Regions from separate parts of the Peptoniphilus rhinitidis 1-13 genome, predicted to be linked through region 1. Evidence: a T-box and tRNA genes for the amino acid it is inferred to sense, from the RefSeq annotation. Region 1 holds a T-box; the other holds one or more tRNA genes.
The links. A T-box is a leader RNA that pairs with one kind of tRNA and senses whether it is charged. The one in region 1 lies ahead of serS (serine--tRNA ligase), so its partner is inferred to be a tRNA-Ser.
Positions count from the first base shown of each region.

Region 2: it encodes a tRNA-Ser, which carries the amino acid that the T-box ahead of serS (serine--tRNA ligase) is inferred to sense. The anticodon was not compared.

Region 1 covers NZ_BAEW01000004.1:127,661-135,986, forward strand. The annotation lists gene RH95_RS04430 (calcium-translocating P-type ATPase, SERCA-type) at 1-2,108, opposite strand, end outside; gene serS (serine--tRNA ligase) at 2,334-3,620, opposite strand; T-box leader at 3,658-3,821, opposite strand; gene RH95_RS04440 (AAA family ATPase) at 4,220-5,128, shown strand; gene RH95_RS04445 (vWA domain-containing protein) at 5,121-6,836, shown strand; gene RH95_RS04450 (pyridoxal phosphate-dependent aminotransferase) at 7,057-8,238, opposite strand; gene RH95_RS04455 (threonine ammonia-lyase) at 8,253-8,326, opposite strand, start outside.
Region 2 covers NZ_BAEW01000002.1:101,033-109,358, reverse strand. The annotation lists gene RH95_RS02000 (HAD family hydrolase) at 1-572, shown strand, start outside; gene RH95_RS01995 (50S ribosomal protein L25) at 625-1,263, opposite strand; gene mnmA (tRNA 2-thiouridine(34) synthase MnmA) at 1,287-2,348, opposite strand; partial or broken gene RH95_RS01985 (IS30 family transposase) at 2,525-3,486, opposite strand; gene RH95_RS01980 (Veg family protein) at 3,719-3,985, shown strand; gene ispE (4-(cytidine 5'-diphospho)-2-C-methyl-D-erythritol kinase) at 4,208-5,053, shown strand; gene RH95_RS01970 (hypothetical protein) at 5,040-5,783, shown strand; RNA gene ffs (signal recognition particle sRNA large type) at 5,784-6,048, opposite strand; tRNA gene RH95_RS01965 (tRNA-Ser) at 6,052-6,141, opposite strand; gene RH95_RS01960 (biotin--[acetyl-CoA-carboxylase] ligase) at 6,201-7,181, shown strand; gene RH95_RS01955 (aminotransferase class I/II-fold pyridoxal phosphate-dependent enzyme) at 7,243-8,326, shown strand, end outside.

The DNA of each region.
Region 1 (8,326 bases):
AAGTTACATGAAAGAAGATATGAAACGAATTTTTTAATATTTGAATAAATAATTCTACCTTCTTCAACTGCATTTACAATTGTGGCAAAATTATCATCTGTCAAAATTACTTCAGCAGTATTTTTAGCAACGTCTGTACCTGTTATTCCCATGGCAATACCAATATCTGCCCTCTTTATTGCAGGTGCGTCATTAACTCCGTCACCTGTCATCGCTGCGATATGTCCATTTTGTTTTAGTGCAGTTACAATTTGAACTTTATTTTCAGGAGAAACTCTTGTGAAGACAGATTTTTCTTTTACAATTTCTCTAAGTTCTTCTTCGCTCATTTCATTTAATTCTCTTCCCATTATTGCTTCATCATCTGATGTTGCAATACCGAGATCTTTTGCAATTGCAAGTCCTGTTTCAAGATAGTCACCTGTAATCATTATAGGCTTTATCCCTGCTGTTTTACATTCTTCTATTGCAGATCTAACTTCTGGTCTTGCTGGGTCAATCATACCAGTAAGTCCTACAAAAATCATATCCTTTTCAATATTTTCAGAACTTATTTCTTTTGGAATATCTCTATGTTTTTTATAAGCATAGCCCAAACATCTAAGTGCAGATCTTGCAAACTCATTATTTTTATCTAAAACTTCTTTTTTGAGTCTATCATCTAATGGAACTTCTTTTCCATCAATTAAAATTTTGTCACATCTATTTAATACAATATCTGGTGCACCCTTTGTGAAAGATGCAATATCGTCAAAATAATTATTGTGAAAAGTTGTCATCATCTTTCTTTCAGAATCAAAAGGAATTTCCTCTATCCTTTCAAAATTTTCATAAAGATTTTTTGTAGAATGACCTGCCTTTTCTGCAAAAGTTAGAAGTGCTCCCTCTGTTGGATCTCCTGTGATTGATGCTTCGCTTCCCTTAACTTTCAATTTTGAATCATTAGTTAGTGCTGCGATTGATGATAAAAGTTTCAAGTTTTCATCTTCATCTACATGAGTTTTTTTGTCATCTTTTATGACTTCTCCCTTTGGTAAATAACCTGTTCCTGAAACTTCATATACATTTCCATCAGTAAATACTTTTGTAACTGTCATTTCATTTTGTGTAAGTGTACCAGTCTTATCTGAACAAATTACTGTTGTAGTTCCAAGAGTTTCCACTGCTAAAAGTTTTTTTACTATGGCATTTTTTTCTGCCATTTTTCCCATTCCAATTGAAAGTACAATTGTAACAATAGCTGGAAGCCCTTCTGGTACTGCTGCAACTGCAAGAGATATCGCAGTCATAAACATATCGAGAGGATCGTGTTTATAAATTAGTCCTACAACCATTACAATAGCACAAATAACTATTACTAAAATTCCAAGTGTTTTTGAAAGTTTTGCAAGTTTTTTTTGTAAAGGAGTTTGCTCATCGGAAACTGTAGCAATTGATGTCGCAATTTTACCAATTTCTGTATTGTGCCCAGTTTCTACAACAACTCCCTCTCCTCGTCCATAGGTCACAATAGTCGAAGAGTATGCTAGATTTTCTCTATCACCAATTTCCATTTTGCCATCATAAACTTTATCATAAAATTTTTCAACAGAAACAGATTCTCCAGTAAGAGATGATTCATCAATTTTTAAATTTGATGATTCAATAAGTCTTAAATCTGCTGGGACAATATCTCCCGTTTCTAAAACAATAATATCCCCTGGCACAATTGTGTTAGAATCAACTTCCATGTGCTCGCCATCTCTTATTACCTTTGCCTTTGGTGAAGACATTTTTTGAAGAGCTGCTATGGCTTCTTCTGCCTTTCCCTCTTGGCGAATTGAAAGTATTGCATTTACAATTACAATTGCGATAATAATTCCTGCATCAAGTGCTTCTCCAATAAAAATAGATATAATTGATGCTGCAATTAAAATTATTATCATCGGATCTAAAAATTGTTCCTTTAACTTTTCTCCAAAAGATTTTTTCTTTTCTTCTTCTAAAGCATTCTCTCCATATTCTTGAAGTCTTTTTTTTGCATCATCTTCTGTCAGTCCACTCTCCTTAGTTGTTGAAAGGTTTTTTAACGTTTCTTCAGGCGACTGATTGTACCAATTTTTCTCCATAATTCCCCCTATTCTAAAATTTAAAAAAAGACCGCATATATATATATAATATACATCGGTCTCACATACTTAATAATAAGCTTTCCAGCCGGGCAATGCCGTAATGACGACTGAAAATTTAAAAGTTACTCCCCAAAGTGAATAAATTATATCAAATTATTCTAATAAAAACAATTTTTTTCTAAAATAATTTATAAAAATATTACTCAAAAATTTTAATCCAAATTATTTTTTTGGAACAATTTTTTCCATTCCACCCATGTACATTTGAAGTGGCTTAGGAATTTTAACACTGCCATCCTCTTGAAGAAGATTTTCTAAAAATGCAATTAACATTCTTGGCGGTGCAACAACTGTGTTGTTAAGTGTATGTGCAAGGTAAGTTCCATCTTTGCCACGAAGTTTAATATTAAGCCTTCTTGCTTGTGCATCTCCAAGGTTTGAACAAGATCCAACTTCAAAATATTTATTTTGTCTTGGAGAGAATGCCTCAACATCAAGAGATTTTACTTTTAAATCTGCCAAATCACCTGAACAACATTCCAAAGTTCTCACAGGAATTTCAAGTGAACGGAAAAAGTCAACTGTGTTTTGCCACAATTTTACAAACCAATCCTTTGAATCTTCTGGTTTACAAATTACAACCATCTCTTGCTTTTCAAATTGGTGAATTCTATAAACTCCTCTTTCTTCGATTCCATGTGCTCCAACTTCTTTTCTAAAACATGGAGAGTAAGAAGTCATTGCAAGGGGCATATTTTCTTCTGGGGTAATTGTGTTTATATATTTACCAATCATTGAATGCTCTGAAGTCCCAATTAAATAAAGATCTTCACCTTCAATCTTATACATCATATTTTCCATTTCAGCAAAACTCATTACACCAGTAACAACATCTGAACGAATCATAAATGGTGGGATGTGATATTCAAAACCACGATCAATCATAAAATCTCTTGCATAAGATAAAATTGCAGAGTGAAGTCTTGCAATATCACCCTTTAAATAATAAAAACCTGAACCAGAAGTATTTCTAGCAGAATCTAAATCAATTCCGTCAAAAGTTTCCATAATATCAACATGATAAGGAATTTCATAATCAGGGATAACTGGTTCTCCAAACTTTTCAATTTCCACATTTTCACTGTCATCTTTTCCTATCGGTACACTTTTATCAATCATTTGTGGAATTACTTGCATTCTCTTTTTAAGCTCTTCAGCAAGATTTCTTTCAGATTCTTCTAATCCTGTTATTTCTTCATTTATTTCAGCAACTCTTTTTTTAGCATCCTCCGCTTTATCTTTTTCACCCTTTTGCATAAAACTTCCAATTTCCTTTGACGTTTTATTTTTTTCTGCACGAAGATTATCTCCCTTAGTTTTTGCATCTCTAAGTTCTTCATCTATCTTTATAACTTCATCAACAAGTGGAAGCTTATCTTCTTGAAATTTTTTTTTAATATTTTCTCTTACAGCTTCTGGGTTTTCTCTTACAAATTTAATATCTAACATATATCCTCCCTTAAATTAAAAAAAGTCCCTCAATCCCTAAAGGGACGAGAAACCCGCGTTGCCACCCTAATTAACCTAATGGTTCACTTAAAATTAAATAGACTATGAGGTGGATTCGTTTTAAAAATTTTACAGATTTACACCAAACATCTGCTCTCTAAAAAACTTTTTAAAATTACTATTCTCAGTTATTGTCTTTTGTAGTTTTTTTCATTATATCATAAGGAAAAATTTTTTCAAATACTTTTAAATTTTATTTCTTTTTCAAATACTTTATAAGTGCAAGTATAGCTAGTATTACAAGTATAAAAATTGCAATTTCAAAAATTATATAAAAAACTGATGCCATCATCATTTTGCTTGAAATTTCCATAAAACACTTCCCCTCGTTATTTTTTCAAATACTTTATAAGTGCTAGTATTGCCAAAATTATAAGTACAAAGATCGCTACATAAAGAACAATCCCAAAAATTGCCATTCCATTTGCAATTGCCATAAAATACACCTTCCTCTATCAAATTGTACCACATAAACAAATCATATCAAAATATTTCATTATATATATAAATTTTTGTTATAATACACTAGAGGTGATGAAATGAGAGAGTTTTTACTTTCCCAAGGCATTTCAACAGAACTACTAAATGATGTAGATGAATTTATAGAAACACATGACTTAAATAAAAATTTTGAATATAGAATTCCAAAAATAAAATATAAATACTACGGCAAAAAAACTTGGGAGAAGGCAATTGTAGCAATTTTATCTGGAGAAAATATACTTCTATCTGGTCCAAAAGCAACTGGAAAAAATGTACTTGCAGAAAATTTAGCATACCTTTTTAAAAGACCCCTTTGGACAATTTCCCTTAATATCTCCTCTGATCCAGCAAATTTAATTGGATCAGATACTTTCAAAAATAACGAAGTTACTTTAAAAAAAGGACCAGTCTATGAAGCAGCAGAGCAAGGTGGCTTTGCAGTTTTTGACGAAATAAACATGGCAAAAAATGAAGCCCTTTCTGTTGTGCACTCAACTCTCGATTATAGAAGAGTCTTGGATATTTCAGGATATGATAGATTAAATCTTCACGATGCGACAAGATTTATTGCGACAATGAACTACGGATACATTGGCACTCGAGATTTAAACGAAGCACTTGTTTCAAGATTTTTAGTAATTGATATGCCAACTATTTCTGAAAATGACTTGGCAAAATTATTTAAAGAAAATACAAAATTAAATAATGGTGCAATAAAAATCTTTACAAAATTATTTTTAGATTTACAAGAAAAATCTTTAAATTCAGAAATTTCTTCCAAATCAATTGACCTTCGTGGACTTCTTTCTTCCATAGAACTTATGAATAGAGGTCTTGATATAAAAGACTCGCTTGAACTCGGCATCGTAGACAAAACCTTTGATGATTACGAAAGAGAAATTGTTACAGATGTAATTGACACTCTCTTTTCAAAAAATATGGATAGAGCTGATTTATTTGAATGATGAAAATAGACTGAAAAATATTTTTTGGACTGTATCTGATTTTTATGAATATGACATCTTTAGCTTTTCATTAAAACCTATTGACTCCTATGAAGCCGCCATACTGGGCTATGCCATTAATTACTTCGATTTTTATGTAGTAGATGATTTCTTCAAAAAGTTTGTAAATAATTTAAATAATAAAAAAGATTTGTGGGAAATTTCAAAATTAATTTTAGAAAATATTTTTTCAGAAGAAATGATTATAGAAAGACCAGGAACAGCCGACTTCAAAATATATCACTTTAACAAAATTTTGAAAAATTTAAGCCGAAAAGAAATAATTTTAACAACAGAACTTAAAATTGGATATATCCAAAAAGAAAGAGGAATGTACCCCAAAGTTCAAAAAATTTTGGAAGAAATGTTAAATGAAATCTGTAATTTTAAATCAAAGAACACCTGTGAATATTTAGACTTTTTAAAATATATCTTTAAAAAATATTTTCATATAAATAAAGACCTCTCAAATAACTGGGACATGGATTATGAAGAATTTAAAAAGGAAATAAAATCAAATTCATCTTCTAAAAAAAATAAACCTTACAAAAGAAAAAAATTTATAGACAACACCTTTTTAGAAAAATACAATATCGAATCAGCAGAGTTTACATTTTTTAACGACGACTTTAGAGATGTAAATGTTAAGGAAGACTCTCTTCCCAAAAATTTTAGTGACCAAAACATTTACAAATCTCTACAAAAACGCTATGGAAAGGAAAATATAAATAGATACATTTCAGATAAAATAGAAGAGGAAATTTCAACAGGAGTTCACAATGACATTAAATTTTATTTTCCAAGTGGCGAATTTGGAAATAAAAATTCCTATTATGCTGAAGAAGAAAAAAATAATTATCTCGATAATTTAAAATTTTACGAAGAAAATAAATTACAAAATCAAAGGGCGATAAGAGAACTATCTGCCACAATAAAAAATTCTCTACTAAAAGAATCAGAAGATGAAATAATAAAATCGACTTCAGGAAAAATTATTCCATCAGAAATTTGGAAAGCTAAAGAGCTAAATCAGAATAAAATTTTTAGAAAAATAAATAGAAAGGATTCCAATGAAATTTTTGTGGACATTCTCCTTGACTCATCAGCATCACAAAATAATAGAAAGGAAATCGTGGCAACAGAAAGTTATATTATAGCAGAAGCACTGACAAGCTTAAATATAAAGACTAGAATTTTTTCTTACAATAATTTTTACAATTATATTGTTCTAAAAAAATATAGAGACTACAATGACCCATCCTCAAAAAACAAAAATATCTTTAAATACTCACCAAGTGGATCAAACAGGGATGGACTTGCAATAAAATTTATGCGTCACTTGATTTCAAAAAATTATGACTCAAGAAGATTTTTAATAATCCTAACCGATGGACTTCCCTTTGATGAAATTGACATTGGAATAGTAGGTGCCTCAAAGATTCCTGGAGAAAATTATAAAGATGAAGCTGCGGTAATGGATACGTCAAAGGAGATACTCCTTACAAAACTAAAAGGTATAAACACCTTTGGAGTTTTCACCGGAAAAGAATCAGAAAGTTCAAATATAAAAAAAATCTACGGCAACGATTATGCCTATATAACCGATGTCGCAAGATTCCACAAAATCGTGGGAATATTTCTAAAAACATATGCAAATAAAATAGAGTAGATAAAGTAAAAAGCCCTCATTACTGGCTTATGCAGTAATAAGTGGCTTTTTAATATTATTTCTATTTTAAATCCTAATTTTACTAGACTTATTGAATAAATTAAATTTTCATTATTTGAAAGTCTTTAAAGCAACACTGATACAATTTCAAAGATAATTCTAATTAATCTAATTGTCATCATCTTATTCATTTTGCAACTCAACTATCAACATAAAAATCTTATTTACTCATAAAATGCTTGCAGGCTTTTTCCATCCTCTTTAGACCTTCTACAATATCATCATAACTACTTGCATAAGAAAATCTAATAAAGCCTTCTCCTGCTGTTCCAAATACTGTACCTGGAACAACAGCTACACACTCTTCGTTTAAAAGGTACTCACAAAATTCTTCTGCACTCACACCTACACCTTTTATATTTATAAAGGCATAAAATGCACCGTCAGGATTATTCAAACTAAGACCCTCAATTGAATTTACCTTTTCTACAATATAATCACGTCTTCTCTTATATTCTTTTACCATTTTCTCTACATCATCTTCTGCATCCTTAAGAGCAGTTACACCTGCGTGTTGAACAAAGGATGCTGCACAAGATGTATTGTGTTGATGAATAATATTTAATGTTTTAATAAAATCTTCTGATGCTGCAATATATGCAAGACGAAAACCAGTCATGGAAAAAGTTTTTGAAAAACCATTTATTGTAATAGTTCTTTCTTTCATTCCATCAACAGATGCAATTGAAAAATGTTCCCTATCACCATAAATAATCTTTTCATAAATCTCATCAGAAATCACAAGCAGATCCTTTTTTTTTGCAAAATCTGCTAGTTTTTCAATAGTTTCTCTTGTAAGCATTGATCCAATTGGATTAGATGGTGTAATAATTACAATTGCCTTAGTTTTTTCTGATACAAGATTTTCCAATTCCTTAAAATCTATTTGAAAGTCATTTTCTTCTGAAAGATTATAAGACTTTGGTTCTGCTCCCATTATATGAGCTGTATTTATATAATTTGGCCAACATGGATTTGGAAGTAAAATTTCATCTCCCTCTTCCAAAATTAATGAATATGAATCATAAATTGCCTCACTTGCACCAGCTGTTATTAAAATTTCTTTTGCAGAATAATCTAAATTATTTTCATTTCTAAGTTTATCTGCAACAGCTTCTCTAAGATCCATTATTCCAAAATTAGAAGTATAAAAAACTTCTCCTCTCTCAATGCTCTTTATAGTTGCTTCTTTTATAACCTGTGGAGTATCAAAGTCAGGTCTTCCAACTTCAAAGTGATAAACTCTCTTTCCATCTCTTTCCATTTCAAGAGTCTTTTCATTTATCTTTCTAATTCCTGACGGCGCTACTTTATTAAACTTTTCACAAATAAAATTTTTCATACTTCCCTCCAACATTATGAATTAATTATTTTTTCAACAGAGCTTCCCTCTATATTTCCACCTGTAACTATTAATACTAACTTATCTC
Region 2 (8,326 bases), on a different contig from region 1:
ATAGAAGAAGCTTATATAAAAAAGTTGGAATAAATGAAAATAATAAAGTAGAAGAAAATTCCATACTTTCATCAGAAACAGCGAGAGATTTGGCAGAGATATTTTCAGAATTTATAAAAGAAGACGAAGAAAAAATTTATAAAGAATTAGATAATTATCTATTAGATTTTTTAAAAAATAGTAAAAGTGAAATAAAAGAAACTTGTGATTTAAAAAAATTGTTTGAATATTTAAAAAGTAAAAATATAATAATAGGCATTTTTACATCGGACAATTATAGACAGGCAAAATTTTCTATGGAGTATTTGAAAGTAGACAGTTTTATAGATTTTTATGCAGCTGCTGATTTGTATAAAAAGAAACCAGATACTGAAGGGCTTGAAATTTTTAAAGAAAAGTATAATTTAAGAGATAAAGAGATTATGATAGTGGGAGATTCTAAAGTTGATATGATATTTGGAAAGGACACTATAAAGGTAGGAGTGCTCTGCGGCACAGGTTCAAAGGAAATGTTAGAAGAATACACAGAAAATATTGTAGAAAATCCAATGGAAGTTTTAAGTTTTATATAAAGTTTTCATAATAAAAAATAAAAGGGCTCAAAAAGCCCTTTTTAAATATAAATTATTCTTCAGTTTCTTCTTTTTCTTCACTTTCTGAAACAGTAGGAACTTCTGCAGAAGTTTCTTCATCTGTTTCTTCTGGTTCTTTTTCTTCTGTTGGTTCAACAAGAGTTGCAACTGTTTCTTCACTAGCAAGGTCAATTTTAATATTTTCATTGCCGTAAATGTCTAAGTCAGCAACAGTTACAACATCGCCAATTTGCATATCAATAACATTTACAACAGCTTCAGATGGAAGATATTTAGGAAGACAAGTTACTTCAACTTCATTTAATACTTGAATTAATGATGATGGTTGAACTCTAATGTCATCTCTACCTTCAAGAATAACTGGAACTTCAACAGTAAGTTCAGAATTCATATCAACTTCATATAGGTCAAAGTGAACCATTGAATTTTTAATGTGGTGCATTTGAACTTCTTTGAAAAGAACGGATATAGTTTCTCCATCAACTTCGATTTCAAAAATATTTGAGTATCCTTCTTCAGAAAAAGCTTTCAATAAATCTTTTTCAAGACCACTTAATAATTTTGCGTCTTCTCCTTTAGAGTAAAGAACTCCAGGAATTTCGCCATTAGCTCTAAGTTTATCAACTTTATTTTTACCCTTAGAATCTCTTTTGTTTAAAACTAATTTCATATAAACCTCCAAAATTTATTAATTTATTTTATAATACCTGAACCAAGACAGACATCATCTTGATAAAAAACACACACTTGACCAGGTGTAACACCCTTTAGTGGATTTTTCAGTTTTACAACATATTTATTATTTTTAATTTCTAAAGTCGCATCTTCATCCTTAGCTCTATATCTTATTTTAACAGATAAATCTAAAGGAAGAGAGGGGATTTCTGTAATCCAAAAAACATCTTCAACTTCAAACTCATCCCTATAAAGAACAGGATTATTAATGCCTTGTGCGACAATTAAAAGATTATTTTTTAAATCTTTGTCGGCGACAAAAAAGGGCTCTCCACTTCCTACGCCTCCAATTCCAATTCCACGTCTTTGACCAATTGTATAGTGCATAAGACCGGAATGTTCTCCAATTACATTGCCCTTTTCGTCCACAATTTTTCCAGGCTTAGTAAAAAGAAACTGATCTAAAAATTCATTAAAATCTCTTTCACCAATAAAGCAGATCCCAGTAGAATCTTTTTTTGAAGCAGTAGATAGATTGTATTTTTTTGCAACATCTCTAACCTCGTTTTTATTTAAATCACCAACTGGAAAGAGGGTCTTTGAAAGTGCATCAGATTTAACTCGTGATAGGAAATAGGATTGATCCTTGTTTGAATCAATCCCCTTTAAAAGGTAAGTTTTTCCATCAATTTTTTTAGTCCTAGCATAATGACCCATTGCAATATAATCAGCATCAAAGTCCATCGCATAATCTAGAAAAGCTTTGAATTTAATTTCAGTATTGCACATGACATCGGGATTTGGAGTTCTGCCTTTTTTATATTCACTTAAAAAATAAGAGAAAACTCTATCTCTATATTCTTTTTCAAAATTGACAGTAAAATATTTTATATTAAGTTGTGAACAAACAGAAACTACATCAATGTAATCTTCTCTTGCGGTGCACATTCCATCATCTTCAGCCCAGTTTCTCATAAAAACAGCAGTGACATCATAGCCAGCTTCTTTTAAGAGAATAGCAGCAACAGAAGAATCAACACCGCCGCTCATTCCTAGAATGACTTTTTTGTTTGTTTGCATCAATACCTCCAATCCACTCAATAACAATACATAATTATACAATAGTTGTACCAAAAAATCCACCCTTATTTCATAAAACTAAGCTTACAAGCAAGTTTAAGAAAAAATAATTATGCGAAAAATTATAAATATAAGTTAAAAATTTTTAAATTTATAAAACTACAAAAAAATATAAATTACAAGAATAAGTTAGCCACTTCAGGAAGATCTAAAGGACATTTATAATTAAACATCTTTCTAGGGTAATGATTCATCCATGATTCTATATCAGCCACAGCTTTAGCTGTGGCTGATTGCGTTCCTTTAGGTAGCAACCTACGAATCATCCTATTTGCATTTTCATTTGTTCCTCGTTCATAAGAGGAATAAAGATGGGCATAATAAATAGGACAATCCATAACTTCTTCTAAACGCATAAATTTAGATCCATTATCTGTTGTAATGGATTTAAAGTTATACTGTTTTGATAATTTCTTTAATACTTCATGAACACTTTCAGCTCTCTTATCTTTAATTAAACGGACAATTTCATACCTAGTCTTACGGTCTGTTAACGTGAGTAATTGTTCTCCCTTGGTTTTGTTAAAAATCACTAAGTCAATTTCAAAATGACCAACTTCTTCACGATTTTCAATAACTTTTGGACGCAAATCAATAGAGAGCCCACCCCTTTTTCGAATATCTTTTGTTTTTTTATGAAAAGTCTTTTTCCTTTTCCTAGGATAGATTAAATCCTTTTTACAAATACCTTTAATCCATCCCTTTTCTATCCAAGAATAAATAGTCGAAAAACAAGGCATGCCTTTCTTTTGAGAAATAACTTCAGGAGATAACTTATTCAAGATACCTGCTCTTATAATTTCATCTTTTTCAGGAGACCAAACACTAGTCTTACCAACGGCCATTCGATTCCAATCATAATGGTTTTGAGCCATATCGGCAGAATATTCTACAAATCCACCATTAAAAGACAAATCAACCAGACCCCTATTTATTTCATTATTAATCGTTTGAGGAGCCTTACCAAGTAGCTTAGCAATTTCTCTATTTGATTTTTATCTTTATTTTTCCAACGTTCAATTAATAATCGTTCAGTGTATGTTAAATGCTTTCCTTTTGTGTTATTATTATCTTGCATCTTGATGGGTACTCCTTTGTATTTTTTTGTTTTATTACATTGTACCCTAGGGATGCTTTTTTATGTTCTTAGGTGGCTAATTTAAATATACAATTTATAAACTACAAAAAAATTATAAAAAATATTGACAAAGAAAAAAATATAGAGTAAAATTATAGATTTATTTGACAAGAGAAGATTTTTAATGTATAATAATTATGTATTAAAAGTCTTTGGAAGGAATTGATAGCATATGAATCAAATGGAATTAATAAAGAGAGAGCTGGAGAACCATATTGGGAAAAAAGTGATTGTAAAAGCCAATAAGGGTAGAAAAAAAATTGTCACTAGAAAAGGAATTTTGAAGGCAATTTATCCAAGTCTTTTTGTACTTGAAGTCTTTAATGGAGAAGAACTTGTAACAGCAAGTTATACTTATTCAGATGTTTTGACTTCAACTGTTAGAGTTACAGTTTTGGATGAAGATGTTAGTTATAAGGATGCAAAGATGATTTCATAAAGATAGCTGCTTAGGCAGCTTATTTTTTTGCACAAATTTATATAGTTAAGTTAAAAAAATATTTAATTAATTTAAGATTTACAGATTAATTTCAGAAATTTATTTAAGTTAATAGTTGTAAAAATAAATTAGTTTTAGATTTGGTTAAAATAAATAAAAAAATAGAAAAGAGTTAAGATGCAAAAAATTTATTTATGAATTATAATTATCTTGAGGTGTTTTATGATTATAAAAAAGGCACATGCCAAATTGAATTTATCTCTAGATATTTTAAAAAAGAGGGAAGATAATTATCATGAAATAAAAACTTTAATGGTTATGACGAGTTTATATGATGAAATGAAATTTGTTAAAAGTGACAAAGTTGAGATTTTTCCAAATTTTGATTTTGATATAAAAGATAATTTGATATACAAATCCTATGAAGTTTTAAAAACTGAAGTGGGTTTTGATCTTCCTTTTAGAGTAGATATAAATAAGAAAATCCCCATAGCAGCAGGACTTGCAGGGGGTACTTCTAATGGTGCGGCGACTTTTTATGCTTTAAATGAGCTTTATGATTTAAAAATACCCAAGGATAATTTAATAGAAATGTCCAAATGCATTGGTGCAGATTTTACATATATGATGACTGGAAAAAGTAAGATTGCAAAAGGAATTGGAGATATTTTAGAAGATGTGCCAAATATAGAATTAGAAAACGTGCTTATTGTAAATCCTGGATTTGGAATTTCTACAAAATATGTTTACGATAGGATGAAAGTTGATAAAAGTAGAATTCAATTTGATAAAATTTTGAATTCTATTTACTCTTTAGATATAGAAAAATTAAATGATTGTCTTAAAAATAAAATGGAAGAAGTTGTATTTTCTATGTATCCAGAAATAAAAAAAATAAAAGAAAAAATGATTTCTTTTAATTCGGCAGCGCTTATGAGTGGGAGTGGTGCCACAGTTTTTGGGATTTTTGAAAATAAATATGATTTAGAAGAGGCATTTTTATTTTTTAGAGGTAAGTATGAGAATACTTTTAAAGTGAGGGTAGGTGAAGATTTTGGCTGTTTTTGACACAGGACCTGGTATTGTGGGTTTATATGAAAAGCACATTGATAATTTAAATTATTATGTAGATGATAAATTTGAATATTATGGACTTTATAAGAGAAAAGATGTAAATGACAGAATAGAATTTTTAAAAAGCTTTTTCAAAAAAGATAAAAAGATTTATGTAATGGACTTTGATGCAATAAATTTTTTTAAAAATTCTAGTAAAGCAGAATTCGGAGAAAGTTCTCTTAGGAAAAATTTAAAGGACAAAAAAGTCTTATGCCTTTCCACGCCTCTTACTTTTTTCGAGAAATCTTTAGACTATTTTTCCAATGGGAAAGTTGATTATATAAGTGTTCCAATTTTGATAAATGCTTCGAACGACGGAGTTGCTGATGAAATTGTGAGAAAGATTTGCGATGAATATTTTTGTAAAGTAGATTTAAAAAACTATGATTTGATTTTTTTGGCATCAAGTGGTCTGCATTTAAAGAAAGATTTTTTTAAAAATTATTTTTGTGATAAGGAAATTTTTTCAAATACAGATGCAATTTTGGAAGATTATGAGTATAGAAAGGAAAATTATATTAGAGATTATTTTTATGTGACATATTCAAAACGGGGATTTTATTCTCGTGGTGAAAAATATTTAAGGGAGAAAAATATTTTAAAGAGAAATGAAATTTTAAATGTTTCTAAATTATTAAAAAAAGACAATAAAAAAAGTCCCAATAAATGGGACAATATGTAGCCATGCACTCTGTGTCGAAAGTTAGTTTCCCACGGTACCCTTACAGTTAGCTCAAACTAGGCTACCCTTGCGGCACACAAAAGATCTTACTTAGTGCTGCTTCGATCAGGACCTGACACGGTTCATAAGTTTCTGTTGCGCAGGACCCAATTATCAACACCACTTATAAGGGGCAGTCTGCAAAAATAAAATCCTCGACAGAGAATTCAGCCCTGCTCTAGCGAATTGCAGGTACAGGACATCGCTAATTTCCCGCTTAGCATGGCAGTGGCGGAGAGAGGGGGATTCGAACCCCCGATACATTTGCATGTATACTCGCTTTCCAGGCGGGCTCCTTCAACCTCTCGGACATCTCTCCACAGTCTAGAAAATAATTTTACAGTAGATTTAATAAAAAGTCAAGAATAAGGTGATAAATTGAAAACTAAAGATATTGTTTTAAAAGAATTAGAAAGAAATAGGGCAAATTATATTTCAGGACAAGAACTTGCAGAAAGGTTAAATATTTCAAGGACTGCAATTTGGAAAGCTATAAATAGTTTAAAAGAAAGTGGGTTTCAAATTGAATCTCAGACAAAACTAGGGTATAGATTGATAGAAAGTGACGATAAGTTGTCTAGCGAAGGTATAAAAAAGGGTCTTCGAGATGAATTAAAAGATATAGACGTAATTGTTTTTGACGAAATAGATTCTACAAATACAGAGGCAAAAAGAAGACTTTATTCAGAAAATGTCAAGGATTTTACAGTAATAGTTTCTGATATGCAAAAAGGTGGACGTGGAAGGACAGGAAAAACTTTTGAATCGCCAAGGGGGAGTGGAATTTATTTTAGTATAATTTTACACCCAGAGGATTATTTTGACTTTTCATATTTTGATTTAATCACTGTAAAGGCAGCTGTATCAGTTGCAGAAGGTATAAAAAATGCCACTGGAAAACAGGCAGAGATAAAATGGGTAAATGATTTATTTATGAAGGGCAAAAAGATTTGCGGAATTCTTTCTGAACTTGATGCAGATTTTGAATCTAGAAAAGTTAATTCTGTAATAGTTGGAATTGGAATAAATGTAAATGAACCAGAAGATGATAGCTTCAAGGATTTAAAAGATATTGCTGGATATATTGACACAGATACTATAAGAAATGAAATTTTATCAAGCATTTTAAATTCTTTTTATGAAAATAATTTTGTAAAAAAAGAAGAAGATGTGATTGATTATTATAAGAAACATTCCCTTGTAATTGGAAGAGAACTTAGCTTTGAATTAAATGGGAAAAAATATTTTGCAAAGGGAATTGATATAAATAAAAAAGGCAACTTAATTGTAGACACTGGAGAGGAAAAATTAACTTTATCCAGTGGAGAAGTTTCCATAAAAGGAGATTTTTATAGATAGGGCTAACTTTTAAATGATAAAAAGTTATAGTATAATTAATAGTAAGATTTAGAGGGAAAAGATGAACACTCCATTGAGAGATGAAATTGAAAAAGTAAAAAATAAAATATCTTTTGGAATGCCAGGGCATAAAGGAAATAAATTTTTTGATCTGTCAGAGGAGATGGATTTGACAGAAGTTTTGGGGACAGATAATTTATTAAATCCAGAGGGAGCAATAGCAGATCTTCACAAAGAGATAAAAAATCTTTTTGAATCTAAGGAATCTTTCATGACAACCAATGGTTCCACTGGGGCACTTCATATTGCTATTTCTATGGTGACAAAACCAAAAGACAAAATTTTAATTCAGAGGAATGCTCACAAGTCAATTTATAACGCACTTTTATTAAATGATCTTGATCCAATTTATTTAAACACCATTTATGATAAAAATCGTGGAATGTATTTTGGAATAGATAAAAGGGAATTTTTGAAAAAAATAAATGATAATGATATAAAGGCTTGTGTACTGGTAAGTCCAAATTATTTTGGAGGAATCTTAAAATTAAGAGAAATTATACGTATTTTGCATGACAAAAATATTGTAGTAATAGTTGATGAAGCTCATGGAGCTCACCTTTATTTCTCAGATTTAAAAAAATATTCTGCACTAGATGCTGGGGCAGATCTTGTCATAAACTCTACACACAAGATGATTCCATCTCTAACACAAAGTGCAATTATACACAGAGGAACAGATAGGTTTTCTCATGAAGATCTTTTAAAATATATTAATATTTATAACACAACTTCGCCTTCGTATTTACTCATGCTTTCAATGGAAGCTGGACTAAAATATATGGACGAAATTGGAAGAAGTGAAATAAAAAATAGAATCTTTGATTTAGAAGAACTAAAAAATGAAATTAATTATAATTTAAATTTAAGCCATGAATCTATAATAGCAAATGACCCAATGAAATTTTTATTCAGAATTCCTAATATGACAGGAAAAGAAATTGTGGAGGATTTTTTAATAAATAAAAACATACGACTTGAAATGGGTGATTTATACTATGCCCTCGCAATAATCTCCCCGATGAATACTAGTAAGGAAATAAAAAAATTAAAAGAGGCAATCTTAAGTTATGACATAAACGAAT